3 regions of the Bradyrhizobium sp. BRP19 genome follow, and region 2 is predicted to be linked to each of the others. Evidence: riboswitches for the same ligand, from Rfam matches in the RefSeq annotation. Region 2 holds a riboswitch; each other region holds the start of a gene.
What was found. Region 2 has a riboswitch for cobalamin ahead of I6F36_RS26400 (energy-coupling factor ABC transporter permease). Riboswitches for the same ligand answer to the same signal wherever they lie in the genome.

Region 1 (10,734 bases), on a different contig from region 2:
AAAGTCGCTCGCCGTTGTGGCCCACGGTGCCTTTTATCATACACTCTGACGAGGGCGGGTCCGATAGCAAAGCGGATCCGAGCAGGAGCTCCTGAGCGTCGATCGGAACCGAGCTCGCGCCGATGATGATCGTCCCCTTGTTGCGGCGACGCCAGTCCCAGGGCGCGATGAACGCCCCCGACCACAGCCCCGCATAGGCGTTGCTCGCCACAACCTCATAGATAACGTACGTATTGGCAGAAGGGGACGATAGTGCCCAGCCGGAGCGTACCATCCAGGCGTTCACGTCCTCGCCTTCGATGAAGCAACGGCCACGCGACCTGCCGTATTCATCAACTCCTGTGGTATGACAATCCCACGTTCGTCCGTTCGAATGCTTGATAAGCTCGTCGCGAGCAGCCACGCCGCAAGCCCATTTCCGGCCGTGGGCGTCGAGGCAAATCTGGTCAGTCTCAGGAGCGTCGATGTCTGAGAGCCGAAGCGTGGTTTTCTCGAGCTCGATCGTATTGCCGTCGAGGATGCGCGGAGGGCCGCTGAGCTTCGCCGCGCAGACCGGAGATGTGATGACAGCGAACAATGCGACCATCATTATGCGGTGTTTCATTCCGACAATAGCCTTTCGCTCTTGATTCATGTTCACGTGCGATCCGGCGCCGCGTTCGACGCTTAAACGCACTATGTCCGTTATCGGGCCGCATCTTTCGACGTTTGCTTTATGAAAGCTTGGCCCTCATTTCCAAGCTACGACCTGACGCTGCGTGAGGTTCAAGCGATTTCTTCCGGTGTGCGTATCGCGGTATCCTTCGAGCCTCGCCGGTCTCACTCAGTGGGCGCGCACTGCACCCTCTCTCGGCCTAAGGAGGAGATCCCCATCGCTCAGCCGCCAACTCGGCATGCGGGAGAAAGCCGAGCCTCGGAACGCTGTTTCTCACGCGATTGAAGAAGAAAAGCGCCTGTGAATTGTGACAGTCGAGTGGGAGTCAGGCGTGGAGGAGCAACCTGGCTATGCTTTGTGCCAACCCCCATCGGCAGACAGAAGGCGCTGCCAACGGTTTCGGCGAGAGCGATGACATTTTAAGTTCTTGCCACCGAAAGACCGACGTTCGAAAGAAATCTGGTCTCGCGTCCTATCTGAGATTTGGACGAAAGGCGCCACGGAGTCCAGCTCAACGCTCGCAGCGCAACTGAATCGGTATCGTTTGCGCAAACCGCAGAAAACCAGGAGCTCTCTTGAGAGCCAGCCGGGATGGTCGGGTAGTGCCGCGGCCCCGTTCGGAGAAGGCCCGGGTTTTTCATGACCCGGTCGGCGCGACTGGCGGCCGGCTCTTTCGTTGTACGCTTCCCCGTACTCTCGTGTGGAGAGTTACCCAGCAAGCCCGGCATGAGGGCATGCGTTTGCGCCAGGGAAATTTAAGGACAACCATGTGGAGCCGTGGCTTCTTCGTATACGCACCGGCGAGGGGTAAGCCGCCCGCGTGTTCGGACGATCGCGAGTGCCGTCCTGATGCCATTCGGTGCGAGGCGTCAATCCACAAATGGGTAGGCCCATCGCGGCATCCGAGCAGGTAGCTCTGGTGTGGTATGGCCGACTCAAGCTACACATCATTCTGAGCCACCTCACTACCCAATGGAAATGAAATGGTTTCAGCCCCCCGGGAATTGCCCGTCTCTTCTTACGCGCTTGAAGTGGATGGCCGACTCAGAGCTGAATTCGCAACCAAAGACGGCGCCAGGGCAGGTGGAGCAGAACTAAAGAAGCGTTTTCCCATGCTTCAAATCCGGATCTACGATGCGCAGACGAATGCGTGCGAGGAAATCTAGCGGGCGACTCAGTCCGGTCTTCGATGCCTCGCGCACGGCTCCGGCTCCTCGTTGAGGGCACTCGAAGGACCGGTGGTCAAGCCGGGGCCGCTAACACTGCCCCATTACCCTATTAACCGGTTTCGTCGCAGCAGTCGATCCCGCGTGCCACCTCGGCCTCGGAATGGTCACGCTCTTGCGGGTGCCAGTCAGTCGCGTGATGCGCGGTTCGCACGCCGGATGGCCCAGTCCCGTGAAGAATGGCGTAGAGAGCTGGTTCTCTCGCAAATGGTGTCCTTCCACTGCGTGGGGTGCGCCGAGGTCAAGCCGCTTCTCGCAAGGCGCACGCGCCGCTGAGCTCGACTCCTCGCAGAAAGAGTCGGAGGTAATCGTGCTGCCCCATTTTCTCGATGGCCGGCTGAAGGCCGCGGGAAAGCTCGCGACTGTTCAAGGTGTAAACACCGGTAAGTTTAGAGCTGATAGTCTTGCCGTTGCTCTGAGGCGTTCGGCCCTGCAGGAGCTACGGCGCGATCTTGCTCTGCGCGATCATTTACCGAGGCCTTTCGCTCCCTTCTAATCCTCCCGTTCCTTTGGCTCCATGCGAGCGAACCAGGAGCCAGGAGGAAAAGCCGCGATACGCTTGGCAAAGGAGGATTGCGGCTCCCAATCTTGTCCTTCACTCTTCTCGAAAGTGATGACCCCGTTGTATGTAAAATAGCGGGGCCCTGGGATATTACAGTTCACCACAAGCAAAACGCGCCACAGATCACCTTTCTCGGTCGGCTTGTCATTCTGCTTCGGCAAGTAGTCCACTCCAACAGGATCTACGATAGTGCAGCTGCCCTGCCGCAGAAGATCACCGAGCCGACCTTGCATGGTCGTCACAAAGTTGAAGTTGGCCGGGTCATGCAGAAAGCCAACATTTGCGTCCCTTTCGCCATCCTTGACTTCACTGGCGATCAACGAGAGCGCGAAGGCGCGCCAGCCCAATTCCATTGGCTTCGCATAGGACGACGCAAGTTCAATCGTCCCGTCGAGCGCGGCCTTCCAGGTGATAACGTACTCTTCGTCTGATTTATCATCCCGGTGCCTGGTCCAAGAAACAAAAACATATTCATTTTGGTCAAGTTCAGCGACGCCCCACATCCGAGGGACGAACTGTGCCACCTTCGAGACGTTGGAGATAACTTGTTCTATTGTCTCACCGTCTTGCGCTCGCCACGTTGACTTGACTCTTTCGACAAGGGGGCTGTCGTTAGCGCGAACAGTGTTGCTCGTCGCAGCCAGCCCGGCCAGGCAGATCAGGGATCGACTGAGCCAAAGCCATAGCGCGCGTCTTCCTGACGTTTTCTTCATAACCGTCGGCCTATCCGGTCTCATCCACACGCAATTCTAGAGCGGGCAACCTTCAACCTGTTATGCGCGAGCGCAAGAAGTTAGCGGCGACGCGACGGGGCGACCACTGGTTTTCCCGTGCGAGCAGGCGCTCCCCTCTATGTCACGCGCCGCTAACTTCACTGCCACCGACAGCCTCAATTTGCTGTGCTGGACATGCCCAGCAGGAGGACTGGGCATGCAGAGGACGTGCATTCTTCGTGCCAGATAATAGACGGCAATTCGCACCGGTTTTGCGTCCTCTTTGTCGACTTTCCGACTGGCGCATGTCTCGATGTTTCCGTTCAACCTCTCCAGCGCGGCTTATGCATCCCGTCACGCACCGGATGTTCGACGACACAGCGGAACGCCTCGGTGCCAAGTTCCTGATGAGAAGTGGCAGCACGTTTGCCGTCATTGAACCGTGTGGTTCGGTTATCGTTGCCGGAATGTGGGCTTTCGATCTCTGCCATGCCTTCGGGCACTTTCGGCCAAGGGGCCATGGCGCGTTTGGCGCTCCTTTCGAGACGTGCGGCGCTCCGGAGGTCGAGAACAGCCTCAGGCAGCGCGCTTTGTACTCGATGGCGAACGGCGCCAAGCCGATCTTCGCCGAGCATTTGGGGTGTGGCTGGCACCGCAAATCAAAGGTGCTGCCCGGGTATGTTGCTGGCTTAGCCAGGTGTCTTGGGCCTATTCAACACGGATCTGTTGGTCGAGAAGGTGGCTGGATGGCGCACGTGCTCGAACCGCTGGGAAGCCGGGACTGGCGACAAATGCGTTCTGCTCGAGGCAGCAATCCCGACCGCACAAGCCGCATTTGTCCCTTCCACCGATCTGCCATGCGCCCTGCGATGCTCATTGCGATATCGCTGATTGGAGGGCACTTCTACATCAGCTCAATGGTAGAGATGCACGGTCATTCGCGTAGCAGATGTCGCAGCATCAGCTTGAGACATAATCTGAGAGGTTGACGGAAGACTTCTCTTGCCGATAATCCAAGTCGTCGAGGTTCTCCGGTTTCCATTTGATCCGGAGCTAAGAGGGAAGCCGGTGAATATGCCGGCGCTGCCCCCGCAACTGTGAGCGGCGAGCCGCTGTCCAACGATGTCACTGAAGCCTGCGCGGCTTCGGGAAGGCCGGACAGCAGCGATGACCTGCGAGCCAGGAGACCTGCCCCGACACTATATTCGTCCACGGGCGGGGTGTCCCGGTGGTGCGCCAAGCAGCCGTCGCACCGCGCGACTTCCGCTGCCTGCGTCCGCCATGGCCTTTGCCCCCAACATGGGGTTAACGCTATGTCTCTTCTCTCCCTTCCTGTTGCCACGCTCGGAACGCCACGCATCGGTCCAAGGCGCGAGCTCAAATTCGCTCTAGAAAGCTACTGGGCCGGAAAAAGCAGCGAACAGCAGTTGCTCGAGGACGCAGCTGGCCTGCGTGCCGCGAACTGGGCCCGTCAGAAATCTATCGGCGTCACGGTCATTCCATCGAACGATTTCTCGCTGTATGACCAGGTGCTCGACACAAGTGTCATGGTTGGCGCCATCCCGGAGATCTACGCCTCGAAAGCCGAATCCGTTTCGCTCAAGACGTACTTCGCCATGGCCCGCGGTTCACAATGCGACGACCAGGATGCGAGTTGCGGTCACGGACCGCGCGGATTTGGCGCACCCGCGCAGGAGATGACCAAGTGGTTCGACACCAACTATCACTATATGGTCCCCGAGTTTCACAGGGGACAGACTTTCAGGCTATGCTCTCGCAAGCCGATCGAGGAGTATGAGGAAGCCAAGGCCCTTGGCTTTCAGACCCGCCCCGTCCTGATCGGGCCGGTCACATTCCTAAAGCTCGGCAAGAGTCCCGATCCCACGTTCCAGCCACTCTCACTACTGGATGAACTGATACCGCCCTATATCGAGGTTATGCAGGAATTGGCCAAACGTGGGGCAAATTGGGTTCAGTTCGACGAGCCCAGCCTAGTTCTTGATCTGGATGAGGGGACGCGAAAATCTTTGCGACATGCCTATGACCGGCTCGCCAAGGAGGGGCCGGCGATCAAGATCATGGTTGCCAGCTATTTCGGCGACCTCGGCGACAATCTGGACACCGCCTTGAGCCTGCCAGTTGCCGGGCTGCACCTCGATCTGGTTCGAGCGCCACAGTTGTTGCACCAGATCATCGCTGGCGGCCGAAGTGATCTCGTCATGTCGCTCGGTGTCGTCGACGGTCGGAATGTATGGCGGTCGAATTTGTCGTCGCTGCGCCAGCGGCTCGAACCCGCGATTGCGAAGCTCGGCAAGGATCGTGTACAGATCGCCCCATCCTGCTCGCTGCTTCATGTGCCGGTCGATGTTGAACTCGAGACCGGGCTCGCTTCCGACGTCAAGAGCTGGCTTGCTTTCTCGGTCCAGAAGATGCGGGAGCTTGCGATCCTAGCGCGTGCACTCGCAGGCGACCAGAATGTTGCGTTAGCTCTTGCCGAGTCGGAAGGTGCCGCGACTGTTCGCCGGACTTCGCCGAAAATCCGTGATGCCAATGTCGCTGTCCGGATGAGAGCGATCGACCAGACCATGTGTCGGCGCGCGAGCCCATTTGCCCGTCGGGCCGAGATCCAAAGCAATCGATTCGGACTACCGGCTTTTCCTACCACGACGATCGGATCATTTCCGCAGACCACAGAGATCCGGAATGCCCGTGCGGCGCATGCGCGAGGTGCGATAAGCGACGAGCAATACGACAAGTTCCTCAAGGAGGAGACTGCGCGCGCCGTACGTTGGCAGGAGGACATCGGTCTTGACGTCCTCGTGCACGGCGAGTTTGAGCGCAATGACATGGTGCAGTACTTCGGCGAGCAACTCGCCGGCTTCGTATTTACCAAGAGCGGATGGGTGCAGTCCTACGGCTCGCGCTGCGTCAGGCCACCGATCCTGTTTGGCGATGTAGCACGGCCGAAGCCTATCACCGTGGACTGGTGGCGCTACGCGCAATCACTAACAAGGAAGCCGATGAAAGCGATGTTGACCGGACCGGTGACGATCTTGAACTGGTCCTTTGTTCGTGATGATATTCCCAGAAGCGAGGTCTGCCGCCAGATTGCGCTCGCGATCCGAGACGAAGTCCGCGATCTCGAGAATGCTGGTGCGACCATGATCCAGATCGACGAAGCTGCAGTCCGCGAAGGATTGCCGTTGCGTCGATCGGAGTGGGCGGCTTATCTCGACTGGGCCGTCGATTGCTTCCGCATCTGTTCATCGGGCGTCGCCGATCAAACGCAAATTCATACGCATATGTGCTACTCGGAGTTCAACGACATCATTGGTGCGATCGCTGCAATGGACGCGGATGTCATCTCGATCGAGACATCGCGCTCGAAAATGGAACTACTCGACGCGTTCAGGAACTACGAATATCCAAATCAGATCGGGCCGGGCGTGTACGACATCCACTCTCCACGCGTTCCCGAGACAGGCGAAATGAAGGAGCTGATGGTGTTGGCTCGGACGCGGCTGCAGGATTCGCAGCTCTGGATCAATCCAGACTGCGGCCTGAAGACGCGCAAATGGGAGGAGGTTCGGCCAGCACTAGCGAACATGGTCGCTGCCGCCCGCGAACTGCGCGCTGCATTCGATCCGCGAGGCCGTTGATCCGGGCTTCGGTCTCTTTTCGACAAAGCTGATCCGCTTGTGGTCATTTGCGCGGGAGCCTTAGGAACATAAAAAATGCCCCGCCCCGCTTAGCGGGCCGGGCGAAAGTCTGGGAGGAGCGACGCTGACGCATTCGCGCGGACTTCCATCGGCGAAGCCGCCAGTTCGATCACGGCGAGGACATTCGCCGAAAATCTGAGCCGAGTTGAAGCACAAGCTCAGCGTAGCTCAATTATGCCGTGGTATGCGACCGTATAGCCTGAGAGTTAGAATCTACACCAAGGTTTGTCGCTCATGAGCACGTCGGCACGATTACGATAGCAGCGAGGGGGCATGCCGGGCGGTCGCCGCAGGACACCAACAGCAAACTCGGTGCGCTTTCCTGCCTGGAGCCTTATGTTCGATTAGGGCGACGTAAGCCCGGCTCCATGGATCTCGCAAGCTTATCCAATGCATAAGCGGTTGCTAAATTTGAACCTTGCTTAAGGCAGTCCTTGGTCGACCGGTTCCACCCGATAGTCGGGTTTCGGCTTGGGCGCTGAGGAGCACCCTATCGGCACCGCGGCATCATCAAGCTCGTGACACCCTCCGCATGGTCCGCTCATAGATCTCAAACAGAGGTTTCTGGACCTAATTACCGGAGCGTCGCCGATGCCTATGGCCGCTCCAAGGCCAATGGGAGGGCATGCTGCACGCCGCATACACGTATGTAGGATCGCGATGAAGCGGACACGCGTCAGGAACGAGCATTATTTACGATGCGGATCCCCATAGCTTGTTGAAATCCAATTGCGCCAGAACTGGTCGTGGCGATCCACGTCCAGCGCCTTGCTGTTGGTGCTGAACGTACCCGGGACTGGCAGTGCCTCGCATTTCGCGTGCAGTGAGTAGGACCGGCTGCGGCCGGATGTCTCAGAGCGTATGGGGCGGGGCTCAAGGAGTGCTTCGCCGCACCCGCGCGGCGGCAATCGTCCGTCCTCATCGGTCGGCGGACATGAGAGGCGTCCGTTTCGCGCGATATCACTGCGCAACTGACAGACCTGCGAGGTTTACATTGTGGTGCCGGAACCAGAGCTCAGCTAGGCTCGGCCATGCTGTTTGCGCCGGTGGTCGAGGAAGCGATCACATTGCGCAGAAGCCATTTTGGGGGTGCGGCAGCCTACGTGCCCGCGAGCACCCCCATTTTCTTTCGACAGAATGAGCATGAGGTCCACTTCCTGCTGTCAAACGGCCGCGATCAATACGGCCCGTCCGTCTCGGCGCTGTGTCACGGATTGCCGGCCTTGGCGGACGACAACGCGACCGAGCTCCGTTCGGCCTCAGCTTCTTGCTCCAATTGCAGAATATGCGCTCTTAGCGCATCGGAAGTCGCTGCTGCTGTCTCGCTGAACAGCGGATCTCCATCATTCGTGAGGGCGGAAGCGATTTCGGTCCAATCCTTAGCCGAGAGAGCCTTCAGAGCGGCGGGAAAGAAATCTCGTTCTTCCCACATCATGTGGTGCCGCTCGCGTACTATAAAGTCGCGTATGATATTGCCGACGTCTTGCCGAAAGAGGTCACGATCGGCGAGAATAGCGTCAATAGCTCGCGCGAAGTGGTGCAAACGGTCGACGACTTCCTGGTGTTCAAGCGCGAGATCGCCCACGATTGCAGCTGCCTCCGGATCGCGAGACTTGAGCTTGAAAAAAATCAAGTCTTCCTGTGGATGATGGTACACCTCGGGGTAAACCTCGAAATAGCTGATAATCGCGCGAATGACCTCATAATCGGGGCGGATCCCCTTCTCAAAAATCTCCAATTCGCGTTGAAGAGCGACCAGAAGAAGATCAATGTTGCGATGCTCTCGAAGCAGAAGATCGATTATCATTGCGGTGTTCCTGGAGGCACAATCTAGGCTGGAAGCGATTTCTGCCATTTGCAAGACTGCCCAAGCCGAATTCGGTGTCCTTCGCGGGGCTGCGATTTGTCCGCGCCATTCGACGCAAAAAGTAGCGCGCTTCAATTTGAGCTGGCGTAAATCAACTTAGCTGAAGTGTTGCACAAAGCTCCTGGGCAGTCCGTCGTTACGCAGCACGACCGCACAGCGCACGAAACCACCTGATAGAGGTATTGGGCTGCCTCGTCCTCGCGGTAGATCTCGCTATTGGGAGTGAGACGCTTCGGTCTCGGAATTATGCCAAATGGTCCACGACGATGAGGTCGCCCACGCAAGACGCTGGTCGGATGGCGTCTCATCTCGCTAGAACTGGCGGCCTGGGCGTGCATGGCGGACCTATCTTACCAACGTCGATTCGACGCAGATTGGCTGCTCCTGACGAATTGGGAAATTTGGATGTTTTCCCTAGGTAGAAGCCCCTAAGTATTTACACGTAAGTCCATGAGCGGGGCGTCTTGTATGGGGCGGCGCGGTCACTTGGTTGCTCAAACATGCTCAAATCGGATTAGGAAGCTGCATGCTGGCTTCGTCGGCCGCGCACTGCCGTACCCCTGAAGAGCTCCAGCCAGCCGAAACGTTATCGTCCATCGCCACTTTCGGCTCGCCGCAGGAAGTCTTGTTCGGCGCCTTGACTTTGATCCTCGTCAGCATCGGTCGGCCGCGGAGGTGACGGGGCCGATGTTGACGGCATCCTGATCGATGTACGCTGGCGTGGTGACGTGCTTGATGATCATGCGATAAGTACGCATGTGGACCGAGTTGGGGTCTAGCCCGGATCATAGGTCTCGGCTCGCGTGACATATTGACCTGGCGCAACGGCCGGCCTGGGTGTGTTGCATCGGCAGGCGTCACCGAAAACATGATCGGCTCGGTGCGCGCGAAACCCGCCGTTCGTCAGCTTGATGCATGAATAAGCCATTCACGCTATTTTGCGCTGCTGCTAGAGTCCCGCGGTAATGGCGATCCGCATCAACTCGGACATGCTGCGGACATTAGTCTTGGCCATCAGGTTCGCACGGTAAAGCTCGACTGTCCGCGGACTGATGCCGAGATCATGGGCTATCACTTTGTTAATCTTGCCGGCTAATAGTCCCTGCAGGACGTCGCGTTCGCGCGACGAGAGATCCGCGAGGCGGGCTTCCGCCTGCAGTTTCGCTGCGTCGGCTGGCTTTGTTGGCCGCGCTTCCAAAGCACTTCGCACGCAATAGCACCTCCTCCTCGAACGGCTTCTCGATGAAGTCGACCGCACCCGCTTTCATCGCTTCGACTGCGAGCGATACGTCGCCTTGACCAGTTATTAAGAGGACGGGGCAGTCGGCGCGATCGGCTTTCACTTTTCTGACGAGTTCGAGACCGCTCATAGCCGGCAGACAGATGTCTGACACAATGCAGTCAACCGGACCGCTTGCGACGTCATTGAGAAACGCGGTCGCCGTCTCATAGGTTGCTACGTAGAAACCATTAACATCAAGCAGAAACGCGAGCGAGTCCCGCATAGCGGCGTCATCGTCGATCACGAGAATGCGCCGCCCAGTCATGTGTCTTCACTAAGCTCCGCAATCGCGCGGTGAACTGAAAGATCCTGTCGCCGCCCGGATTCCTCGTGGCTCGATGATCGTCCAGCAGATCGATAGCCCCACACCCATGCCATGCGTGTTAGACGTGACAATGGGCTGGAACCGGCCGTCGCTGATGCAGAGCAGGGTAGCGAAGCTCCCCCAGTCCGCGGCCGCGGCGAAAGCGGGAAAAACGACCGGAAGGTAGATGATCGTGCCCGTGCGGTCCTGAAGATGCGGACTAACGCCCGTCGCAGCACGAGAGCCAACGCGGCGTCTGCCGCGCCAGGCCAATAGCCGTACCTGATGTGGTCCGACATGTTTCTGGCAGGCCCTCTCATTGATCAACTCTACATTGTTTACCACGAGAGGCCACCCCGAGGCAGTCCCGGCCTCAACTCACGCCAATCTATTGCGCAGGATGGTC
Region 2 (10,734 bases):
CAAGGGTTGGTGTCCGGGCGCGCTGCGCCCGATGCAATCGGGCGACGGGCTCGTAGTGCGCGTGCGCCCGTTCGGTGGGCGCCTTGAAGCACCACAAATCTCCGGGCTTGCGGAACTCGCCGAGCGCTTCGGCAATGGTCTGATCGACGTCACGAGCCGGGCCAATCTGCAGATCAGGGGCGTTCGGGAGGAGGGCCATCGTCCGTTGCTCGACGGCCTTGCGCGATTGGCACTGCTCGATCCCGACGCCGACATCGAAGCCAGGCGCAACATCCTGGTGACGCCATTCTGGAGCAACGGCGACGAAACGCAGTCGCTCGCCGCGGAGCTCGAGGAGGCGCTTGCCGATTCTGGCCTGGCGCTTCCCACCAAGTTCGGCTTCGCCATCGATGACGGGCGGTCGCGTGTTCTCGCCGGCGATTCCGCCGACATCCGCATCGAGCGCGACCGCTCGGGCGGTCTCCTGGTGCGGGCCGACGGCGCCAAGCTCGGTCGTTCCGTTGAACGCGGACAGGCCGTGAGCGCGGCGCTGGCGCTCGCAAGCTGGTTCATCATCTCCGGCGGTGCAAACGGCGGGCGAGGGCGCATGGCAGCCCACATCGCATCCGGCGCCGTGTTGCCTCAATCCTTGCGCGGCGAGACCGAGCCGGCGCCGGTGATGGCCGCGGTGCGTCCCGGGCACTATCCGCAAGGCGCGATGGTTGGCGTTGCGTTCGGGCAGATGCTGCACGCGACGCTGCATCAATTCTCTGCTTGCGGCCATGCGCTGCGCATGACCCCCTGGCGGATGGTGCTGAGCGAGGGCAAGCGCGAGATGCCGAGCGCGGCGGGGCTCATCACCGAGCCGTTCGATCCGGCGCTGCGCGTCATCGCCTGCAGCGGCGCGCCGCGTTGCCGCGAAGCCCATGCCGATACGCGCGCGCTGGCCGCGGCGCTGGCGCCGCGCATCCCCGCCGACGCGCGGCTCCATGTCTCCGGCTGCGGCAAGGGCTGCGCCCATTCCGGCGCGGCTGCAGTCACGCTGATTGCGACGCGCGCCGGGTTCGATCTCGTCCGCGACGGCTCGACCCGCGACGCGCCGGTCCTGCGCGGGCTGAACGGCGCCGACATCGTCAGCGATCCCTCCATCCTGGTCGGAGGGAACTGATGCCGCACACCTACGAGACCGACGGCGCTGTGATCTACCGGCAATCCTTTGCCACCATCCGGGCCGAGGCCGATCTCGCGCGCTTCACGTCGGACGAGGAGCAGGTGGTGGTGCGGATGATCCATGCCGCCGGCATGGTTGGCCTCGAGGCGCATATCCGCTTCACCCCTGATATGGCGACAGCCGCGCGCGCAGCCTTGCAGAAGGGCGCGCCGATCCTGTGCGACGCGCGCATGGTCTCCGAAGGCATTACGCGCGCGAGGTTGCCCGCGGCCAATGCCGTGATCTGCACGCTCGGCGATCCCGCCGTGCCCGCGCTGGCGCAGTCCATGCGCAACACGCGCTCCGCCGCGGCCCTGGAGCTGTGGCGGCCGCATCTTGATGGCGCGATCATCGCGATCGGCAATGCACCGACCGCGCTGTTTCATCTGCTCAACATGCTGGAGGATCGCGACTGCCCGCGGCCGGCTGCGATCATCGGCTGTCCGGTCGGCTTCGTCGGCGCGGCCGAATCCAAGGCCGCGCTGATGGCCGATCCGCCGGCACCGGCGCTCACCGTCGAAGGCCGCCTCGGCGGCTCCGCCATCACGGTTGCTGCCGTGAATGCGCTGGCAAGCCGGAGCGAATAGCCATGGGACGCATTATCTGCTGCGGTCTCGGCCCCGGTGATCCTGATCTGATGAGCGTGCGTGCCGATCGTACGGTGCGGGGCGCTAGTCACGTCGCCTATTTTCGCAAGAAGGGCAGGCCCGGTCAGGCGCGCCGCATCGTCGATGGCATGCTGGCTGCGGGCGTTACCGAATATCCCATGGAATATCCTGTTACGACGGAGATCGCTTTCGACAGCCCCGAATATGTCCAGCTGCTCGCCGGCTTCTACGACGAATGGGCCGAGCGCCTGGCGCGGCTTTCGCGCGCCGTCGACGTCGTCGTGCTCTGCGAGGGCGATCCTTACTTTTACGGATCGTTCATGCATCTGCACACGCGCCTGCAAGGCCGCGTCGAGATCGAGGTGATCGCCGGCATTCCCGGCATGGTCGGTTGCTGGAACGGCGTCGGCCGGCCGATCGCGCTCGGCGACGACGTGACGACGGTGCTGATGGGCACGCTGCCCGAGGCCGAGCTCGAACGGCGCATGCGCGATTCCGATGCACTGGTCGTCATGAAGACCGGCCGCAATCTCGCAAAAGTGCGCCGCGCGCTCAGCTCCGCCGGGCGGCTCGCCGATGCCTGGCTGGTTGAGCGTGGCACCATGCCAGGCGAGCGCGTGGTGCGGCTCGCCGAGATCGATGCGGCCGACTGTCCCTATTTCGCGATCGTGCTCGTGCACGGCAAGGGCCGGCATCTGGATGCCGCCGAATGACAGGCACACTGACCATCGCGGGCCTCGGGCCGGGCAGCGACGCGCTGGTGACGCCGGAAGTTTCCGCCGCGCTTGCGACGGCGACCGACATTCTGGGCTATGCGCCCTATGTCGCGCGCGTGCCGCCGCGGCCTGGGCTCACTCTGCATCCATCCGACAATCGCGAAGAGCTGCAACGCGCGAGCGAAGCCCTGCGGCTTGCCGCCGAAGGCGGTCAGGTCGTCGTCGTCTCTTCCGGCGATCCCGGCGTGTTCGCGATGGCATCCGCCGTGTTCGAGGCACTCGAGCAGGCGCCGGAATTTCGTGAGCTTTCGATCCGTGTGCTGCCCGGCGTCACCGCGATGCTGGCGGCCGCCGCGCGTGCCGGCGCGCCGCTCGGCCATGATTTCTGTGCGATCAACCTCTCCGACAATCTCAAGCCGTGGGCAGTGATCGAGAAACGCCTGCGCCTCGCGGCGGAAGCCGATTTTGCCATCGCGATGTACAACCCGCGCTCGGCCAGCCGCCCGGAAGGATTCGGCCGTGCGCTGGCGCTGCTTCGCGAGGCCGGCTGCGGCGAGCGTCTCATGATCTTCGCGCGCGCGATCAGCGCGGCTGATGAAAAGATCGAGATCGTGACGCTGAACCAGGCGACGCCCGAGATGGCCGACATGCGCACGCTTGTCATCGTCGGCAATTCGCAGACGCGCCGCATCGGCCGCTGGGTCTATGCGCCGAGGCGCGCAGAATGACCGAGCCATTGCATCACGTCAGTGACACTCTCGACCCTTTGGCGCTCGGGCAGCTCTGGTCGCGAGATCATGATTACGGGAAGGCCGAGCATGCGCGCCGCGTCGATCTTGGAGCGCGCGCCGTCGCCGCCGGAATTGCGGGCGACGATCCAGGCGATGCCGCGCGTGTGCAGCATCTCCAACTCGCCGTCGAGGGTGAAGGGGCCACGCGATACGATCACATCGGCCGCGAAGGGCAGCGACGCTTCGGGCGGATCGACGAAACGCAGCGTGTAGGCATGTTGCGGCTTGGCCGCGAACGGCGCGATGTGCTGACGGCCGATGGCGAGGAACACGTTTGTCGGCACCTCGGGCAGGGCCGCAACGGCGGCGTTGACGTCGGCGACCTCGATCCAGTTGTCGCCGGACACCCTGGTCCAGGGCGCGCGCTCCAGCGCGATCAGCGGCGCATTGGTGTCCGCGCAGGCCTCGACCGCATGACGGCTCATTTCGGCAGCGAACGGATGCGTCGCGTCGATGACATGCGTGATGCCTTCGCGGCGGATGTAGTCGGCCAGCCCGCTCACGCCGCCAAACCCGCCGATGCGCGTCGGCAGCGGCTGATCGGCGGGCGCGCGGGTGCGGCCGCCATAGGAATAGACGGCATCGATGCCGGCGCGCGCGATCTCCGCGGCGAGCAGGCTCGCATCGGCCGTTCCGCCCAGAATGAGGGCGCGAATCATGTCTGATCCCTGGCTGACTATCATCGGTATCGGCGAAGATGGCCTTGCCGGGCTGTCGGAGGCAAGCCGAAAGGCGCTTGCCAAGGCCGAAACCGTGTTCGGCGGCGAGCGCCATCTTGCGCTTGCCGAAATTGGCAGCCGCGGTCGTCCATGGCCGGTGCCGTTCGATGCGGATGTCGTGCTGAGCTGCCGCGATCGGCCGACGGTGGTGCTCGCCTCCGGCGATCCGTTCTGGCATGGCGCCGGCGCAAGCCTCGCCGAGAAGCTCGATAGCGGCGAATGGATCGCGCATCCCGCACCTTCGACCTTCTCGCTTGCGGCCGCGCAGCTGGGGTGGCGACTCGAATCCACCGTCTGCCTCGGGCTTCACGCCGCACCGTTCGAACGTCTCGTTCCGTATCTGACGCGCGGTGCGCGCATCATTTGCCTGGTACGCGATGGCAAGGCCGGCAGCGATCTTGCGAAATGGCTGACGGAACGCGGCTGGGGCTCCTCGACATTCTGGATTCTCGCCGCGCTCGGCGGGCCGCGCGAAAGTGTCCAGGAGTATCGCGCCAAGGATTTTTCTGATGATCTCACTGGAAACCCAGTGGCAGTAGCCGTGGAGGCGAGGGGCGCACATGGCATTGCTCGCAGCTCGGGCCTGCCGGACGACGTCTTCGTTCACGACGGCCAGATCACCAAGCGGCCGGTGCGCGCGCTTGCGCTCTCGGCGCTGGCGCCGCGTGCCGGCGAGCGGCTGTGGGATATCGGCGCTGGTTCAGGCTCGATCTCCGTGGAGTGGGCGCTGGATGGTGGGACGGCGATTGCGGTCGAGGCGCGCGAGGATCGCGTCGCGAACATTCGCAAGAATGCAGCCGCCTTCGGTCTGGCACATCGGATCACAATCGTCACGGGCAGGGCACCGGAAGCTCTTGCCGGCTTGGAAGCGCCGGATGCCGTCTTCATTGGCGGTGGTCTCGACGAAGTGTTATTTGATGCGATCTGGCCGCGGTTCTCGCCGGGTGCGCGGCTCGTGGCGCATGCTGTGACGCTGGAGACGGAAGCTCTGCTCGGCGAGCTGCATCGGCGTCACGGCGGCGAACTGATGCGGGCCGAAATTTCGCATGCCGCCCCGCTCGGCCGCTATCGGTCGTGGGAGGCAGCACGCCCCGTGGTGCAGTGGAGTGTGGTGCGATGAAGGTCGCCGGACTCGGCTTCAAGCGCGATGTGACGCTGGCTTCGTTGCGCGAAGCGTTGCTCGCTGCGGGCGGTGCGGAAGGGCTTGCGGCGATGGCAACCGTCAGCGACAAGGCCGATACCGAGGCGCTGAAGCAGCTCGCACGCGAATGCGGCGTGCCGATCAGGGCCGTTCCGGTCGCGACACTGGCCGGCATCGACACGCCCACGCAATCGAAGCTCATCGCGGAGAAATTTGGCACCGGATCTGTAGCCGAGGCTGCTGCGCTCGCGGTCGCCGGTCCGCGCGCGCGGTTGATTGCAGCACGGGTTGTCTCGCAGGATCGCACCGCGACCGCCGCGATTGCCGAAGGAGACGGCCCATGACGGTGCATTTCATCGGTGCCGGGCCGGGCGCACCCGATCTGTTGACGTTGCGCGGCCGCGATCTGATCGCGGCCAGTCCGGTTTGTCTCTATGCCGGCTCGCTGGTGCCGGAGGGCGTGCTGGCGCATTGCCCGCCCGGCGCACGTATCGTCAACACCGCGCCAATGTCGCTCGACGAGATCATCGCCGAGATCGCAGGCGCGCATGCGGCAGGCCTGGATGTCGCGCGGCTGCATTCCGGTGATCTCTCAATCTGGTCGGCGATGGGCGAGCAGCTCCGCCGTTTGCGTGCGCTCGGGATTCCCTACTCGGTGACACCCGGCGTTCCCTCGTTCTCGGCTGCCGCGGCCGCGCTGGAGGCTGAGCTGACGCTGCCCGGTCTTGCTCAGACGGTCGTGCTGACGCGCACGCCGGGCCGTGCCAGCGCGATGCCCGAGGGCGAGAAGCTCGCCGCGTTCGCTGCGACCGGCGCGGTGCTCGCGATCCACCTGTCGATCCATCTGCTCGACCAGGTCGTCGCCGAGCTGACGCCGCATTACGGCGCGGATTGCCCGGTCGCGATCGTCTGGCGCGCGAGCTGGCCGGAGCAGCGCATCGTGCGCGCGACGCTTGCAACGCTCGGTGCGTTCGTGGGTGGCGAGATGGAGCGCACGGCGCTGATCCTGGTCGGCAAGACGCTTGGCGCTGCCGATTTTGACGAGAGCCGCCTCTATGCCGCCGATTACGACCGCCGCTACCGGCCGGTCGGTGCCGAGCCGCGCTTTCCGGAGGCGTCGTGATGCCGGCGAGCCTCGTCATCTCCGCGCCGGCCTCCGGCGTCGGCAAGACCACGCTGACGCTGGCGCTCGCCCGCGCCTGGCGCAATCGCGGCTTGAACGTGCAGTGCTTCAAGAGCGGCCCCGACTATATCGATCCCGCCTTCCACGCCGCAGCCACGGGACGCGCCTCCGTCAACGTCGATAGCTGGACGATGGATCATAGCACCATCGCGCATCTCGTCAGCCGTGCTGCCGATGCCGATGTCGTGCTCGCCGAGGGATCGATGGGCCTGTTCGACGGTGTCGCTGCGCGCGGCGTCTCCGGCACGGGAGCGACCGCCGACATCGCGGAAATGCTGGGCTGGCCCGTGGTTCTGGTGATCGATCCCTCCGGCCAGGCGCAGACTGCGGCAGCAATCGCCGCTGGCCTTCGCGATTACCGCGCCGGCGTGCGCTTCGCTGGCGTCGTGCTCAATCGAGTCGCCAGCCCGCGCCATGAGGATCTGGTGCGACGCGCGCTGAACGAGGCCGGCATCGAAGTGTTCGGCGCACTGCCGCGCCATGCCGAGATCAGTCTGCCGAAGCGGCATCTCGGCCTCGTGCAGGCCGAGGAGCAGGCGGAGATCGGCAAGCTGATCGACGAGGCCGCGCGCTTTGTCGCCGAGCACGTCGATCTCGATGCGGTGCTCCACGCGGCAGGCAAATGGTCGCCGCAAGCTGCGGCGAACGGCTTGAACGTGACGCCGCCAGGCCAGCGCATCGCGCTCGCCCGCGATGCGGCGTTCTCGTTCGTCTATCCGCATATGCTGGAAGCCTGGCGCGCGGCGGGCGCCGAGATCGTGCCGTTCTCGCCGCTGGCCGATGAAGTGCCCGACGCGAGCGCCGACGTGTGCTGGCTGCCCGGCGGCTATCCCGAGCTTCATGCAGGAAAGATCGCGGCCAATGCGCGCTTTCGCAGCGGCTTGCGCGCTTTCGCCGAGACGCGGCCCGTGCATGGTGAATGCGGAGGCTATATGGTGCTGGGCGCAGGCCTCACCGACGCCGACGGTATCCGCCATGAGATGTCGGGACTGCTTGGCCTCGAGACCAGCTTTGCCAAGCGCCGCATGCATCTCGGCTATCGTCTTGCCGAACTGGCCGCACCGATGCCGGGGCATCAGCCTGGCGCGCGCCTGCGCGGCCACGAGTTCCACTATTCGACCATTCTCGCCCAGCCCGATACGCCGCTTGCGGTCGTGCACGATGCCACCGGAGCGGTGATTGCCGAAACCGGCTCGCGCCGTGGCCATGCCACCGGCACGTTCTTCCATCTGATCGCGGAGGACCGGTGAGCGGCTTTGTCTCTTTCGTTTCCGCCGGTCCCGGCGATCCCGAGCTCCTCACCGTGAAGGGCGCCGCGCGGCTGCGCGAGGCCGATGTCGTGCTCTATGATGATCTTGCCTCCGGCGCGGTCCTCGATCTCGCCCGGCCCGGTGCCAATCTCGTGGCAGTGGGAAAGCGGGCCGGGCGTCCTTCGACCAAGCAGCACCACGTCAACCGTCTCCTGGTCGACTATGCCGTCACAGGTGCACGCGTGGTGCGGCTGAAGTCCGGCGATGCCGGCATTTTCGGCCGGCTGGAGGAGGAGATCGAGACGCTGCGCGAAGCCGGCATCGGCTACGAGATCGTTCCCGGCGTCACCTCCGCCTGTGTCGCCGCCGCCCAGGCCGGCATTCCCCTGACCCGCCGGTATACCTCCCGCCGGGTGCAGTTCATCACCGGCGCTGACGTCACGGGCGAGCTGCCGCCCAATCTGAATTGGGCGGCACTGGCCGACCCCGAGGCCACGACCGTGGTCTATATGGGCCGGCGCACCTTTCCGGCGCTTGCCGCAAAATTGATCGCGCACGGCCTCGCTCCCAGCACTCCGGCGCTGTTCGCCGAATCTCTCGGGCGTCCCGACGAACGGCTGGTCCGCACCACGATTGCCGAGCTCGCCGAGCAGCTTGGGCGCGGCGGCGCCGCTTCCACTGCGGCCGTCATCCTGTTCGGCGCGCTGGCGCGAGAATATCCGGCATGACGGCTCCGGCAGCGGTTCGCCCCTTGACGCCCGCGATGCGAAAGGGGCACACAAGAGCGGCATGGTGCTCGACGCGGCGCAAAGCGCCGGAGCATAATCGGGAATGGGGATGGGCGGACCCAGTTGCGGCGCCCCAAACCCCAGCCGCCCCCGCGACTGTAAGCGGTGAGGGGCTCCGAACCGCCACTGGACCGCAAGGTCCGGGAAGGCCGGAGAACCCAGTGAACCGCGAGCCAGGAGACCGGCCGTGCACGTTTTGAGGCCAAGGCCGTCGGGTGTGACGGCGGAAAGGAATTGAGCCATGCATATCGAACCCGGGATCGTGACGGGCGCCAAGCTCGTGTTGAGTTACGCAACCGGCATCGCCGCAGGCGGCGTTGCCTTGAAGCTCGCGGTCGAGACCGTGCGCGAGCAGGGCGCCGGCTCGTTCGCGGCGCGGACACTGGCCACCACCGCTCTCGTCTTCGTCTTCTTCGAGATCCTGCCGCACTTCCCGGTTGGGGTATCAGAGGTGCACTTCATCCTCGGCTCGACCTTGTTCCTGCTCTTTGGTGCTGCGCCCGCCGCCTTCGGCCTTGCATTTGGCCTGCTGCTTCAGGGCATGCTGCTGGAGCCAGTCGATCTGCCGCAATACGGCATGAACGTCACCACGCTGCTAGTGCCGCTGTTCGCGATCCAGGCGATCGCCACGCGGATCATCCCTCGCAACACCGCCTATGTCGATTTGAAATACGGTCAGGCGCTGGCGCTTTCGACGACCTACCAGGCCGGCGTGATCGCATGGGTGGCGTTCTGGGCGCTCTATGGCTCCGGCTTTGCGATGAGCAACCTCGCCAGCGTCGGGACGTTCGCTGCCGCTTATGCGCTGGTGATCGTGATCGAACCGCTCGCCGATCTCGCGGTGCTGGCGCTGGCGAAGTCGCTGCGCGGCGTCACCGCGCCCGGCCTCGTCACCCCGCGCCTGCACAACGCGGCGTAAGAGATCAGCGATGGGCGGCCGGTGTGGCCGCCCATCGCGCTCGCGATGCTCACGCTCTCCCTGATCGGCATCGGTTGCGGCGATCCCGCGCAGCTTACGCGCGCCGCCGTTGACGCCATCAACGCCGCCGATCTCATCCTGATCCCGCGCAAGGGGACTGCGAAATCCGATCTCGCCGATCTCAGGCGAACGATCTGCGCCGGTGTGCTCACCAACAAAACGACGCGCATCGCCGAATTCGATCTTCCCGTGCGCGATGCGACCGAGGCGGACTACCGCAAGGGCGTCGACGATTGGCACGATGCGGTGGCCGCGATTTGGTCGCAGACGATAGCTGGGCATCTCGAAGATGAGGGCAAGGTCGCGCTGCTGATCTGGGGCGATCCTTCGCTCTATGATTCTTCGCTGCGCATTGCGCGGCGGCTCGATCCATTGCCGACAATCGAGGTCGTGCCTGGGATCACCTCGATCCAGGCGCTGTGCGCGGCGCATGCGCTGCCGCTCAACGACATCGGCGAGCCGTTTCTGGTCACGACGGGGCGGCGCTTGCGCGAAGGCGGCTGGCCGCAGGGCGTCGATACCGTCGTCGTGATGCTCGATGGCGGCACGGCGTTCCAATCGCTGGATCCAGAAGGCCTGCAGATCTGGTGGGGTGCCTATCTCGGCATGCCCGATCAGATCATCATGTCCGGCGCGCTGGCTGAACTGGGCGCGCGCATTGCCGCCGTGCGGCAGGACGCACGCGAGCGGCACGGCTGGATCATGGACAGCTACATCATCAAACGCAGGCGTTGAGCAGCATGCTTCCCGAATGGGTTACCCAGAACTGCCCCGAGGTCTCCGCTGTTCATCGCGAGGCGGCCATTGCGCGGCAGGCGCAACTGACGAAGCCGACCGGCGCGCTCGGCCGGCTCGAGCAGCTCGCAATCGAGCTTGCGGGCCTGCAGGCCACCGAGCAACCGCGCGCCGCGCGGGTGCCGATCATCATCTTCGCCGGCGACCACGGCATCGTCGCGCAGGGCGTGTCGGCCTATCCGCAAGCCGTCACCATCGCGATGATGACGAATTTTGCTGCCGGTGGCGCCGCGATCTCGGTGCTGGCGCGCGAGCTGGGTTCGAGCCTCGAGGTGGTCGACGCCGGCACGCTGACCGAGGCGCAGATCGCGGGAATCGTCACCGACAAGCCGCGCAGCGGCACCCGCGATTTCAGTGTCGAGGCCGCGCTCACGCCCACGGAATTGGCCTTCGCCTTCGAGGCCGGCCAGCGCGCGGTGGCGCGCGCCGAGGCCGGCCGGCCTGATCTCTTGATCTTCGGCGAGATGGGGATCGGCAACACCACGACCTCAGCAGCGATTGCTGCGAGCCTGCTCGGTGTGAGTGCCGACGAGATCGCGGGCAGCGGCACCGGCGTCGATGCGTCGGGCCGCGCG
Region 3 (10,734 bases), on a different contig from region 2:
ACCGCACTCGTGACAGGCTGACTGGAGACATAGAAACCGTGAGCTGCATATCCAAGTATGAGATTGTTGCCGAGCGAGAAGTTCGTTAGCGCAGCAAATGCAGTCTCAGCGGGTGAGGCTGCACGCTCCAAGCTGTTATTTTCGTGCATGTCTTTCTCCTTCGAAACCAAGGGCGCCCGGCAATTACGCGACGATCGTGACTTCACGATGGGACTGCGGCGTAGGCCGAAGCTGACTCCAATCCAGCTCGCGCCCGCCACGATTAGATCGGCGCCGAGAAACAGGCCCAGAATATAAACACTGTTTATCGGCCAACGCGCTAAGATCAACGATCCAATCAGCAGAGTAATGACGCCGGATATCGCCAGCCAGGATCGGGGCGTTGCGCGTTTGATGCTGAACGCCAGGATCAGGCGCATGATGCCGGCGGCGACCAGCGATGCGCCGAGCGCCAGCGTAAGCAGCACAGCGGCGAGCGTAGGATTATCAAATGTCACAAGTCCCGCGACGATGTAGAGCGCATCCAAAGTAGAGCGCACCCAAAAGAGCGCATAGCAAGAACTTGCCCCAGGTCTTAACCTGGAAAGCATTGATCGTTTCGGCAACGCCGGCGACGATCATCATCACGCCAACTAGCACCACACTCGCCACCGTCGCGAGCGCAACGCTACCAAGCGCCACGAAGCCAGTGATCAGATAACCTACGCCGAGGGCGAAAACCCAACCCCACTTCGTTAGCGAAGCGGTGCCCGGACTAGCTCGAAGCCGCGCGATATCAGACGAACTTGTCATGGAGGTCTCCGGTGCCAAAGCTGCGCCGCAGCATGGCGCGCCTAGCCATCGCTTTGTTGCGATTAGGGTTGAGCTTGCGGGTCGTTGCGAGCAGCCGACTCAGTGTGCCCATCAATCTATATGCTCGCCTGCTGGGTGCCATCCGCATCGTGACCTCCTCTCTTCGGGCTTGGACCGCATCCCAGGACGCGGGAGGACCACATTACTAAGCCCGGCGAGGCGGTGTCGTAGGCCAAGCAATTGGCGTGCCACGTTTTGCGAGCCGCGCGTCGAGAGCGAACTAGCTTCTTCGTGACGCGATCGTGAAATCGCGGCCGTTTGTGGCAGCTTGCCGCCAAACGTCTTAAGTCCGACGCGCAGGAACGACAACATAAACATCTTGCGCGTGGCGGCGATTGGCCTAACTGCATTCTCGAGGGGGTGGTATGCGCGCCCACACGACGGGGTTGGACAAACACGAAGACCGAAAGCTGTCATCCATCCGATACATTACCCTCCTCGGAGCCACTGGTTACAGTACTCCCATGGCTGAGCGCTCCAGAATCGAGATGGGGAGTGACGACGCCCTCGATATCGTGAGGCTTCTGCCCGTGTTGCATAGTGCCTGTGGTGAACGAGCCCCCTATCGAGTGTGGGAAAGAGGAAACAGTTGTGGGCCGGATGGCTGATTGCTCTCGGGAAATTATCGCGGTCCGCATTGGTCGATTTTAGACATGCGACATGGCAGCTAAAGCGCCATCCTGTCGCTCTCCAAGTGATTCCCTCTCCTTTGGCACGGCAAATGCAGGTCTCCTGCAATGCGCGCGGCCTGAGGAGAAATCATCCTATGATCACGCGAATCGGCCGCTCACGAAAGCTCAAGCCTACTCGGCGGCCGCAGCCAAATCCTGATGAACCGGTCGAAGCAGCGCAATCCAACAAACGGCGTTATCAGCCATCGCAATGGTCTACGGCGATGGGTTGAGCTCGGCGAAAGCCGAACATTCCTCTTTGCAATGGAGAGGCATCATGTCCAGAGTCACAGACGTTCTTGTTGCCTTTGATACGGAATCCATTCTTCAGAAGTACTCGAATCCGAGCAAAAGACCGGACAGCCCCACTCTCATTGATTTCCGCCATGTCTACATGATCACAAATCAGGACAACGTGATCAGTGGGCAAGCGGGCGGCGAGCTCGACCTGAAGGCCCAGGTCGGGCATTTGATTCGTTGGCGCGAGACCAGCCTCTCCCTTGGATTCGAGAAGTCAGTGATCTTCTACCGCTTCATCGGAAACGTAGGAAACGAGCTGATCTCGACGCCGACCCCGCGGAAGGCGGAGGCCTCGTTCGCGCATCCCAATCCTAGCAATCCGTCCGTGCCGACATGTCAGACGATCGCCAATTACTATTGGTCCTCGGAAACTTTGGCTATCGGACGAGTTACCTACCATTTCAACTTCATGGTCGTCGATCGCAATTGCAGCGCGCTGGGATACTTTTCGTGGGATCCGTTCATCAGCATCCACAATTGATGCGGATGATCATCAAGGCGTCGAAGGAACCGCGCAGCGGGGAACGGCCATGATCCCACCCCCCTCGACTCCGAGGTGGCATAATATGGTCCGGAGGCGTGCCGACCTCACCCATCGTCCCTGGCGGATCGGCCTTCTCGACAGCTGTCGCTTTTTTCGCGTCGCTCTCGAATGGGACCGATCCGCCGTCAGCACCATCCAGTTCGGTCGGCCCAAGCACTTGGCAAGCTCCGCGGTTGCCGAGCATCCCACGGTCGGGAGGAAGGGAAACAGCAATGGCCAAAGACAGACCCTCAACCAAGAGCCAGCGCTCCGAGTCTCACGTTGCCGTTCTCATCATCGTCGACGCCGAGACGCTGCTGTCACGGTATCCGAATGTCAGTCTCTCGCCTGATGCGCCCGTACGCGTCGACAGTGAGCATCTCTATGTCCTGGCCGCGCGCGATGGCGGGCCACTCGGGAGCAATGACGGCCATCTCGATCTGGCCGTCAGGCCTGGCGTCCGTCTGCGCATCCGTGGAAATGCCCTGGCCTTGAGAGGAGAGCATATCGTCGTGTTTTATGGGATCGCGCAGGAACACGCTGATGTCCTTTCCCCCTTTGAGCTTGTCTTGCGCCGAGTCTTGACCGTCGCGACGCCCAACTTCGAGAATTTGTTGCAGCCGGGCAACCAAAGCATCGACGACCATTTCTGGCAGAGCCAAGTGCTGGCCGATGGCGTGGCGGCTTGCGATCTGAACTTCATGGTCTTGAACAAGGCCTGCTTGGTGCTGGGATACTTCTGATGGCGTCTCCAGATCAACATCTCGGGTCTCAGGGAGGTGCCGTAGTCGGCCGCTCCGAGCGCGGTCGTTCAATCCCGAACTCGGCTGGGAGTTCTGTGAGAGCTCCTGGAATAGCCAGTTCTCGGGATGTCGCTCGGCCCGTTTCGCGGCTCAAATTTTATGTATCGACGAGGGTACAGCCCGTGATCGAGAAGGCCAGCCGCAGCAAGAAATTCTGGACTCTTAACTCGATGCGGCGCCGCCGAGCCTTATCGCTGGCCCCTACACACGCCTCCGTCTTACTGCGGATGCATCGTCCGCCCGGAACGAAGTGGAGGAATGCGGCTCGTCCGTCGAAGCTTCGCCGTAAGCGGGAACACTTGCATCCAATGGCCGACGAACGGTCGATACGGCCGGAACGAGGACACGCGGAGCAGCTGCAATCAGGAAACTGACTCGCTGTCGAGGCTGACTCTTGTCATGCTGATGTGCTCGAAGGGCGCGCAGGAGGGGTAACCGCGATTAGACATTTTCGGGTCATGCCACTTAATCAACAGTCGGCGGACAGCATCCGCGACCGACCCGACATGCACTTTGCCCATCGACCGGCCGCTCAGGCGGCGCTTGCGACCCCGTCAACTACCAACCCTTGCAGTTGATGGAGGTGGCGGAAACGTGCCAATCGTCGTCAATACCCCGTCGGGGGCGTCGAATTCGAAACTGGGGTTCAGAAGAATGAAAAAATTGCTGGCGGGCACGGTAGCCCTCATCGCGCTGGCCGCGCCTGCCGCAGCCGCTGATCTGGCTGCGCGCTCCTACGTCAAAGCGCCTCCGGTGGTCATTCCGATCTATGATTGGAGCGGCTTCTACGTCGGCATCAATGGCGGTGGCGGCTCTGCGCATCAGTGCTGGGACGTGGTCAACGCCGGCGGCGTGGTCGTCGCTCCGCCCGTTGGCATGGGGTGCCATCATGCGACGGGAAGCACGGTCGGCGGTCAAATCGGCTACCGCTGGCAAATAGCGAACTCGGTGTTCGGTCTGGAGGCGCAGGGCAATTGGGCCGATTTCAAGGGCTCCAACGCGAACCTTGCTTTCGCAGGCGTCCGGGATGACTCCACGCTTGATGCATTCGGCCTGTTCACGGGCCAAGTCGGCTATGCCTGGAATAACGTGCTGCTTTATGTAAGAGGTGGGGCTGCAGTCGTCCGTGACAAATACCGGGTCTCCGATTTTGCGACCGGGCTCACTATCGACAACGGCAGCGAAACTCGTTGGGGCGGCACGGTAGGGGCGGGCCTTGAATTTGGCTTTGCTCCGAACTGGTCCATCGGCGTTGAATACGACCACCTGTTCATGGGTCGTCGGGATGTGGATTTCTTTTTTTCACCCGGACTCGTGGGTGTTCCGGTGGGCACTTTTGCAGGGACTGCCCGTATCGGTCAGGACGTCGATATCGGCTTGGTCCGTGTGAACTACCGGTGGGGTGGCGTGATCGCCACGACCTATTGATCGATCTTCGCCAAAATGGCGCGGGTTCGCACCAATATCTGAGCCGCATCGCGGCATAGAAACCTTGGCAACAGGGACTCGCATCAATGGCGCTATCGGCTTCTTGTCGGTACATCGGCTCGAGCTGGTTAGGCGTGGTTCAAAGGAATCTGGCTGATCTGGTTATGACGCAGCGCCACGGCGAAGATCGCGGCGAACTCAAGCGTGCTGCCGTGGTCGAACGCCAGCCGCTTAGTGGCTGGCTGCGCCGATTTCCCGGACCCGTGCCTCCACCTGCATCACCGTCGGCTTTTCGGCCGTCGGAGAATGATGAGGCAAAAAATAGTTTTGTCGACCGTCGTAGTTAACCCGGCCCTCGCTTAGGGAGACACAGGTCATCGATTACAATCGTTCCGGTCGGCCGCACTGGCCACCTCGGACGAAAGGCCGACGAGCGGTCGAAGCGGCGCTCGTGCGAGGGTGGGACATAACGTCGACGACGTGATGGCTTGCGTCATCGTCGCTGCCGATCTCTGCGCCCGATCAGCCTGCCGAACCCCCGCTGGCGCGGATCAATTGGGAGCGCCTCGGAGAGCGGATGCAAAATCTCCAGAGGTGGATCGGCAGCGCTGAAGCGGAACTCTTGTGCTAGGACAGAAACGCGGCTGTCATCCGAGCCGCATTGCCAGCGTCTGCTCGTAGTAGATCACCTCCGCGAAGCCACGGCCGAGGAAGACCGTCAGTGGGTCGGCGACGAAATCAAGCGCGAAGGGGGATGAAGAACAAATCGGTTTGCCTGATCCGACCGGGCTGCAATGAAGATGCCCCCCTTTGACAGGGTTGCCCTCTTTACAACTTCCGATTGCGTGATAGTAATCCCCTCTAGCCCTACGAGGGGGGCGGCCGTGGCGATCATCGAGAACATTCGTCTGCTCAAGGGCGTAGCCGTGTTGCGCTGATTTACTTCATGAGACCCACCTCACCGACCTGCGGAAATACTGTAAACCCTAGCCGCCATCAGCAATGGAGCGCATGTACCGGCTTAACCCAACAAACCATCTGTGTGTCCGGTTTTGTCGCGCTGCAATCAAGACGCCACGATGAGGAGGTCCGGTTCTATGCCTTTGTCATGCTGGCGGGTGACGGCGACGACTACCGGCGCCTGCCGCTGTCAATGCCGCTAGCATGAATAAAATGGGCTAGATACGGCCGAAAGTCGCCCACACCCCGTCTTCGCCGTCCCAGCTGCCGCGGCTCGCCGCCTTGGAGTACTCCGTGGCGCGCTGCTCGAAGAAATTGGCGTGCTCGACGCCATTGAGAATCTCGACGAGCCACGGCAGCGGATGCGCCTTGAGCTGGGTGAACCCGCCCTCCTTCGCCTCGAAGAAGCCGAAGACCGGGGCAATCCGGAGTTGGGCCAGTCGCCAGTCGGCGACGTAGCGGACGTAGGCGTGGATATGCTCAGGCAGCATGCCCTCGATCTTGCCAAGACCGAAGGCGAGCTCGACGAAGTTCTCCTCCAGCTTCACCATGGTCTTGGCGACGTCGACAATGTCGTCGCGGACGGAGCGCGTCACCGCGCCGGTTTCGCGGTGCCATTCGTGAAATAGCTTGATGATGCCCTCGCAGTGGAGACTCTCGTCGCGCACTGACCAGCTTACGATCTGTCCCATGCCGTTCATCTTGTTGTGGCGTGGGAAGTTCAGCAGCATGGCGAAGCTGGCGAACAAGGCCATGCCTTCGGTGAAGGCGCCGAACATCGCCAGGGTACGGGCGACATCCGCCACGCTGTCGACGCCGAACTCGTGCATGTAGTCCGCCTTGGCGCGCATCTGCGCATAGCCGCGGAATGCCTCGAACTCGGTCTTAGGCATACCGAGCGTCTTGAGCAGCAGGGCATAGGCGTCGATATGAACCGTCTCCTGTTAGTGAAAGCGGCCATCATCATCTGGACGGTGAGTGGCTGGAAGAGCGGAATGTACCGCTTGAAATAATTGTCGCCGACCTCGATGTCCGACTGAGTGAAGAAACGGAAGATCTGGGTGAGCAGCGCGCGCTCGCTGTCGGTGACGCGGTCCGAAGCCCAGTCGTTGAGGTCGGCGCCGAGCGGCACCTCCTCGCCCATCCAGTGGGTCTGCTGCTGGCGCTTCCAGAACTCGTAAGCCCAGGCATAGCGATCGACGTCGTAGCTGCCGGTCGAGTCAAGGAGGCCGACGCGTCCCTTGCCGATCAACGTGCGCGGATCGGCGCGCGACAGATCGATCACTGACATGCGAGGCACTCCTCATAGTCGGTGCGCTGCCGCGCCGGCTGCTGCGTCGGCGTTGCATCCCCGGCAATCTTGCCGGCGAACGCCGCGCGCGAGATCGACTTTGATCGACAGTAGTAGAGGCTCTTCACCCCACGCTTCCACGCCGTCCAGTGCAGCATGTGGAGGTCCCACTTATCGACGTCGGCCGGCAGATAGAGGTTGATCGACTGGCTCTGGCAAATCAACGCGGCGCGGTCGGCGGCAAGCTCGACGATCCAGCGCTGGTCGATCTCGAAGGCGGTGCGAAAGATCGCTTTCTCGTGCTCCGACAGGACGTCGAGATGGGCGACCGATCCGTCGTGCGCGATGATCGACTCCCAGGTCGCCGAGGTGTCGGCGCCTTTCGCGGCCAGCACCTTAGCGAGGTGCGGATTGCGCACCGAGATGGCGCCGGATAGCGTCTTGTGGGTGTAGATGTTGGCCGGGATCGGCTCAGTGCAGGCGCTGGTGCCGCCGCAGATGATGCTGATCGAGGCGGTCGGCGCGATTGCGATCTTGGGGCTGAAGCGCGCCATCACGCCGCGTTCCAGGGCATCCGGGCACGGGCCACGCTCGCGAGCGAGCGCCACGGATGCCGCATCGGCATCGCGACGAAGTTTTCGGAACATGTTCAGATTGAATGACTTGGCCAGGGTACCCTCCATTGGAATGCCCTTGGCCTGGAGAAACGAGTGGAAGCCCATGACGCCGAGGCCAACGGAGCGCTCGCGCAGGGCGGCGTAGCGGGCACGCTTCATTCCGTCCGGCGCCACCGTGATGAAGTGCGTGAGCACGTTGTCTAGGAAGCGCATGACGTCCTCGATGAAGCCGGGCTCCTCATTCCACTGGTCCCAGGTCTCGAGGTTGAGCGACGACAGGCAGCACACCGCGGTGCGCTCCTCGCCGCGATGATCGATGCCGGTCGACACGGTAATCTCGCTGCACAGGTTGGAGGTCGAGACCTTGAGGCCGAGCTCGCGCTGGTGCTTGGGGAGCGCACGGTTCACGGTGTCGATGAACAAGAGATAAGGCTCGCCGGTCTGCAGCCGGTTCTCAAGGATGCGTTGCCACAGCTGGCGGGCATCGATCTCGCGGACAACCTCGTTAGTCTTCGGGCTGCGCAGAGCGAATGCGGTGCCGGCGCCCACGGCACACATGAACTCGTCGGTGACGTTGATGCTGTGATGTAGGTTGAGGCTCTTGCGGTTGAAGTCACCAGACGCCTTGCGGATCTCGAGGAACTCCTCGATCTCGGGATGGTGGATATCGAGATAGACCGCCGCCGAGCCGCGCCGCAACGAGCCCTGGCTGATCGCCAGCGTGAGGCCGTCCATGACGTGGATGAACGGGATGATGCCCGAGGTGACGCCGCCCCTCGCCTTCTCGCCGATTGAGCGAACATTACCCCAGTAGGTGCCGATGCCGCCGCCATTGGAAGCAAGCCAGACGTTCTCGTTCCAGGTGCCGACGATGCCTTCGAGCGAGTCCGACACTGAGTTAAGGAAGCACGAGATCGGAAGGCCGCGCGTCGTGCCGCCGTTGGAGAGCACCGGTGTGGCCGGCATGAACCACAGCCGAGACATCGCATCATATAGACGTTGGGCATGCGCAACATTGTCCGCGAAGGCGCAAGACACTCGGGCGAACATGTCCTGGAGGCCTTCGCCGGCGAGCAGATAGCGGTCGGTCAGCGTCAGCCTACCAAACGAGGTCAGCAGGTCGTCGCGCGACCGATCGAGCGAAAGGTCAGACGGAGTTGGCGATCGCGCGGGGGGCCTCGGCAGGGGAGCCGGCAATGCTGGGGGCTGCACAAGACACAGTTCAGGTGTGGTAGGCTTTGCCTGCGCTGAGGGCTGCCGCACACTCGGCAGCTCAATGAGATGACCATACTGATCGAAATCGTAAGACGCCGACATCGGCAACCCCGTGATATTTGGGGGCTGGGACCGTGCGGACGACTTGCGAGGAGACCCGGCCAATGTCCCCGGCTGCAAGCGACCCACCGGGCACCCCGCCCGAGGACATGGGTTCTGTCGCGGTAGGTTTCCTGGCTCGCGGGTCTTCCCAGCGCTGTCGCGCTAATGCCTCGGAATAGCCGCTGCCGGCACAATGGGTTCCCCTTAACTCCGTGCCACCATATATGCGAATTGAAAACCACGACGACACCACATATAGAAGCCGTTGCCCAGACTCGTCAAGACGGCACAGTCAAGTTAACCAGTTGGAGCAGCCCCGAGGTCGAGGTTCGAAATTCGCCGAGCGCCTGTCCTGAGAGCCTCACTCAAAAAGCATAGATGTCTCAAGGCCTGGCCAATCGGCGAGTTAGGAGCCTCAGATGGGCGACGAGCGGCCAGGCGAGCTCGGTAGCGGCGGAACCTTCGAAGTCTTTGCAGAGATGCCGACATCTGCCGAGCCACGCAAAGGTGCGCTCGACGACCGAGCGCCTGCGATCGGCCAAGATGTGCTCAAGCCTTTGGAAGTGGCGTCGCAAATTCTCCAACAGGGGAACAGCAACCCTGGACATCCTGAATGTTGGCATCGATCGGTTCGCGGTCCGCGAATTGAGTTGGGCCGGATCGGGTTTCGGTAGCCATACGCGTCTCGCCATTCATCGCTTTCTGTGGCCCTTAGATCAAAAATTGTCTGGAGCCCGACCGCAATCGATGCAGCCGCCCGTGGCAATGTCCCACGCTTAGTGGATTTGACCCCGCCAGCTCTCACATCAGACGTGCCAACTTTGCCGAAGAGGCGATTCGTATGCTTTTCGCAGGCCGGGCGAGCCGCCTCACGTGCTCAGTTGTCTGGCCGCGAACATAAGCCGTCCTGACCGAACGCGGTCATGTCAGGTTATTGGCAATCAATCCTAACGGGATGAGCTATGCTTGAGTCTGGGTGACGAGCCGATCCGGCGGCGCGGCCTTGCTGGGTGGGAATGAAGCCGTTCGCAACATTGGCGTGAGCGGCGGCGAAGAACCGTGTTGTATCTCACCAACGACCTTGAAGCCGTGACGTTGGTAAAAGGGAATGTTTTCAGGGTTCGAGCTTTCGAGGTAGGCAACAATGCCGTTCTCATCGCATCGTTGAAGGGCGTATTTCATCAGCAACGTGCCAAGCCCTTTTCCGATCCAGTTCGGATCGACGGCAATGAGCGGCAGATACCAATGTGGCTCGTGGGGACGATGTTCGGCCATTCTCCGCCGCAAGTGTGCCATATCCTCGGTAATCTCCGGGCGCAGGGATAGCGCCATGATTGCATCCAATGCCTCCTCGTCTTGCTGCACGTTGGGAGGCAGCCACAGGGCCGCGCCACGAATCTCTCCCGCGACGTAGGCTGTGCCATGTGCAAATGCTCGGCCCCCACAGGCGTCAATGAACTGAGGCATGCTCCTAAGGTATTGCCTTGGGTCAGGCCAGCTCCAACGCATCAACGGATCCGCGGCAAAGCCGAGCACAATGGTCCAGACAGTGCTTGCACGAATGTTTGCGTTCGCAGATCTGATATCTGATTCTTCTGTCATGATGTCGTTTTCGGGGCTCTGTTTTGGCATTGGCCTTCCAAGGAGGAGCATGGCATCGACACATCTGACGGTGAGCGGAATGGATGCACCGACGGGGACCCGCCGGGTGCATTTGGTTTCCCTTCCGAGATCTCCGCCTGTCTCAGACGGCTGACGTTGACGGCCACTTCGGACGAAGGCTCCTTGGTCGGCAATGCTTGGATCTACATATTCCTGGCGGGCTTCTGCGCTTCCACGCCCTATCTGGAACCCGCCCCGCCCTTCCCAAAGGAAGCTCCGACGTTCTCAAGGTCGACACGGTTCGGGTGCAACCGTCCGCGAAGGGAATGACATGAGGACGCCTCTGAGATTGCAAGTGCGAAGAAGTCAG

Region 1: linked by a shared signal. The riboswitch ahead of metE (5-methyltetrahydropteroyltriglutamate--homocysteine S-methyltransferase) and the one ahead of I6F36_RS26400 (energy-coupling factor ABC transporter permease) in region 2 are both predicted to bind cobalamin.
Region 3: linked by a shared signal. The riboswitch ahead of I6F36_RS31840 (ribonucleoside-diphosphate reductase subunit alpha) and the one ahead of I6F36_RS26400 (energy-coupling factor ABC transporter permease) in region 2 are both predicted to bind cobalamin.

What each region holds. Positions count from the first base shown of each region.
Region 1 is NZ_JADYVZ010000017.1:41,826-52,559, reverse strand. It holds gene I6F36_RS32115 (thermonuclease family protein) at 1-634, opposite strand, end outside; gene I6F36_RS32110 (nodulate formation efficiency C protein) at 2,374-3,156, opposite strand; cobalamin riboswitch at 4,164-4,367, shown strand; gene metE (5-methyltetrahydropteroyltriglutamate--homocysteine S-methyltransferase) at 4,470-6,815, shown strand; gene I6F36_RS32100 (hemerythrin domain-containing protein) at 8,083-8,682, opposite strand; partial or broken gene I6F36_RS32095 (response regulator) at 9,692-10,289, opposite strand.
Region 2 is NZ_JADYVZ010000010.1:109,499-120,232, forward strand. It holds gene cobG (precorrin-3B synthase) at 1-1,147, shown strand, start outside; gene I6F36_RS26355 (precorrin-8X methylmutase) at 1,147-1,776, shown strand; gene I6F36_RS26360 (precorrin-2 C(20)-methyltransferase) at 1,779-2,510, shown strand; gene cobJ (precorrin-3B C(17)-methyltransferase) at 2,507-3,241, shown strand; gene I6F36_RS26370 (cobalt-precorrin-6A reductase) at 3,217-3,963, opposite strand; gene cbiE (precorrin-6y C5,15-methyltransferase (decarboxylating) subunit CbiE) at 3,962-5,143, shown strand; gene I6F36_RS26380 (cobalamin biosynthesis protein) at 5,140-5,508, shown strand; gene cobM (precorrin-4 C(11)-methyltransferase) at 5,505-6,287, shown strand; gene I6F36_RS26390 (cobyrinate a,c-diamide synthase) at 6,287-7,597, shown strand; gene cobA (uroporphyrinogen-III C-methyltransferase) at 7,594-8,325, shown strand; cobalamin riboswitch at 8,371-8,590, shown strand; gene I6F36_RS26400 (energy-coupling factor ABC transporter permease) at 8,627-9,304, shown strand; gene cobF (precorrin-6A synthase (deacetylating)) at 9,350-10,099, shown strand; gene cobT (nicotinate-nucleotide--dimethylbenzimidazole phosphoribosyltransferase) at 10,105-10,734, shown strand, end outside.
Region 3 is NZ_JADYVZ010000016.1:109,784-120,517, reverse strand. It holds gene I6F36_RS39915 (DUF308 domain-containing protein) at 1-527, opposite strand, end outside; gene I6F36_RS39910 (DUF308 domain-containing protein) at 487-792, opposite strand; gene I6F36_RS31860 (inclusion body family protein) at 1,801-2,304, shown strand; gene I6F36_RS31855 (AidA/PixA family protein) at 2,580-3,089, shown strand; gene I6F36_RS31850 (outer membrane protein) at 3,804-4,577, shown strand; gene I6F36_RS31845 (ribonucleotide-diphosphate reductase subunit beta) at 5,756-6,430, opposite strand; partial or broken gene I6F36_RS39755 (ribonucleotide-diphosphate reductase subunit beta) at 6,547-6,681, opposite strand; gene I6F36_RS31840 (ribonucleoside-diphosphate reductase subunit alpha) at 6,819-8,762, opposite strand; cobalamin riboswitch at 8,866-9,020, opposite strand; partial or broken gene I6F36_RS31835 (IS5/IS1182 family transposase) at 9,146-9,292, opposite strand; gene I6F36_RS31830 (N-acetyltransferase) at 9,723-10,364, opposite strand.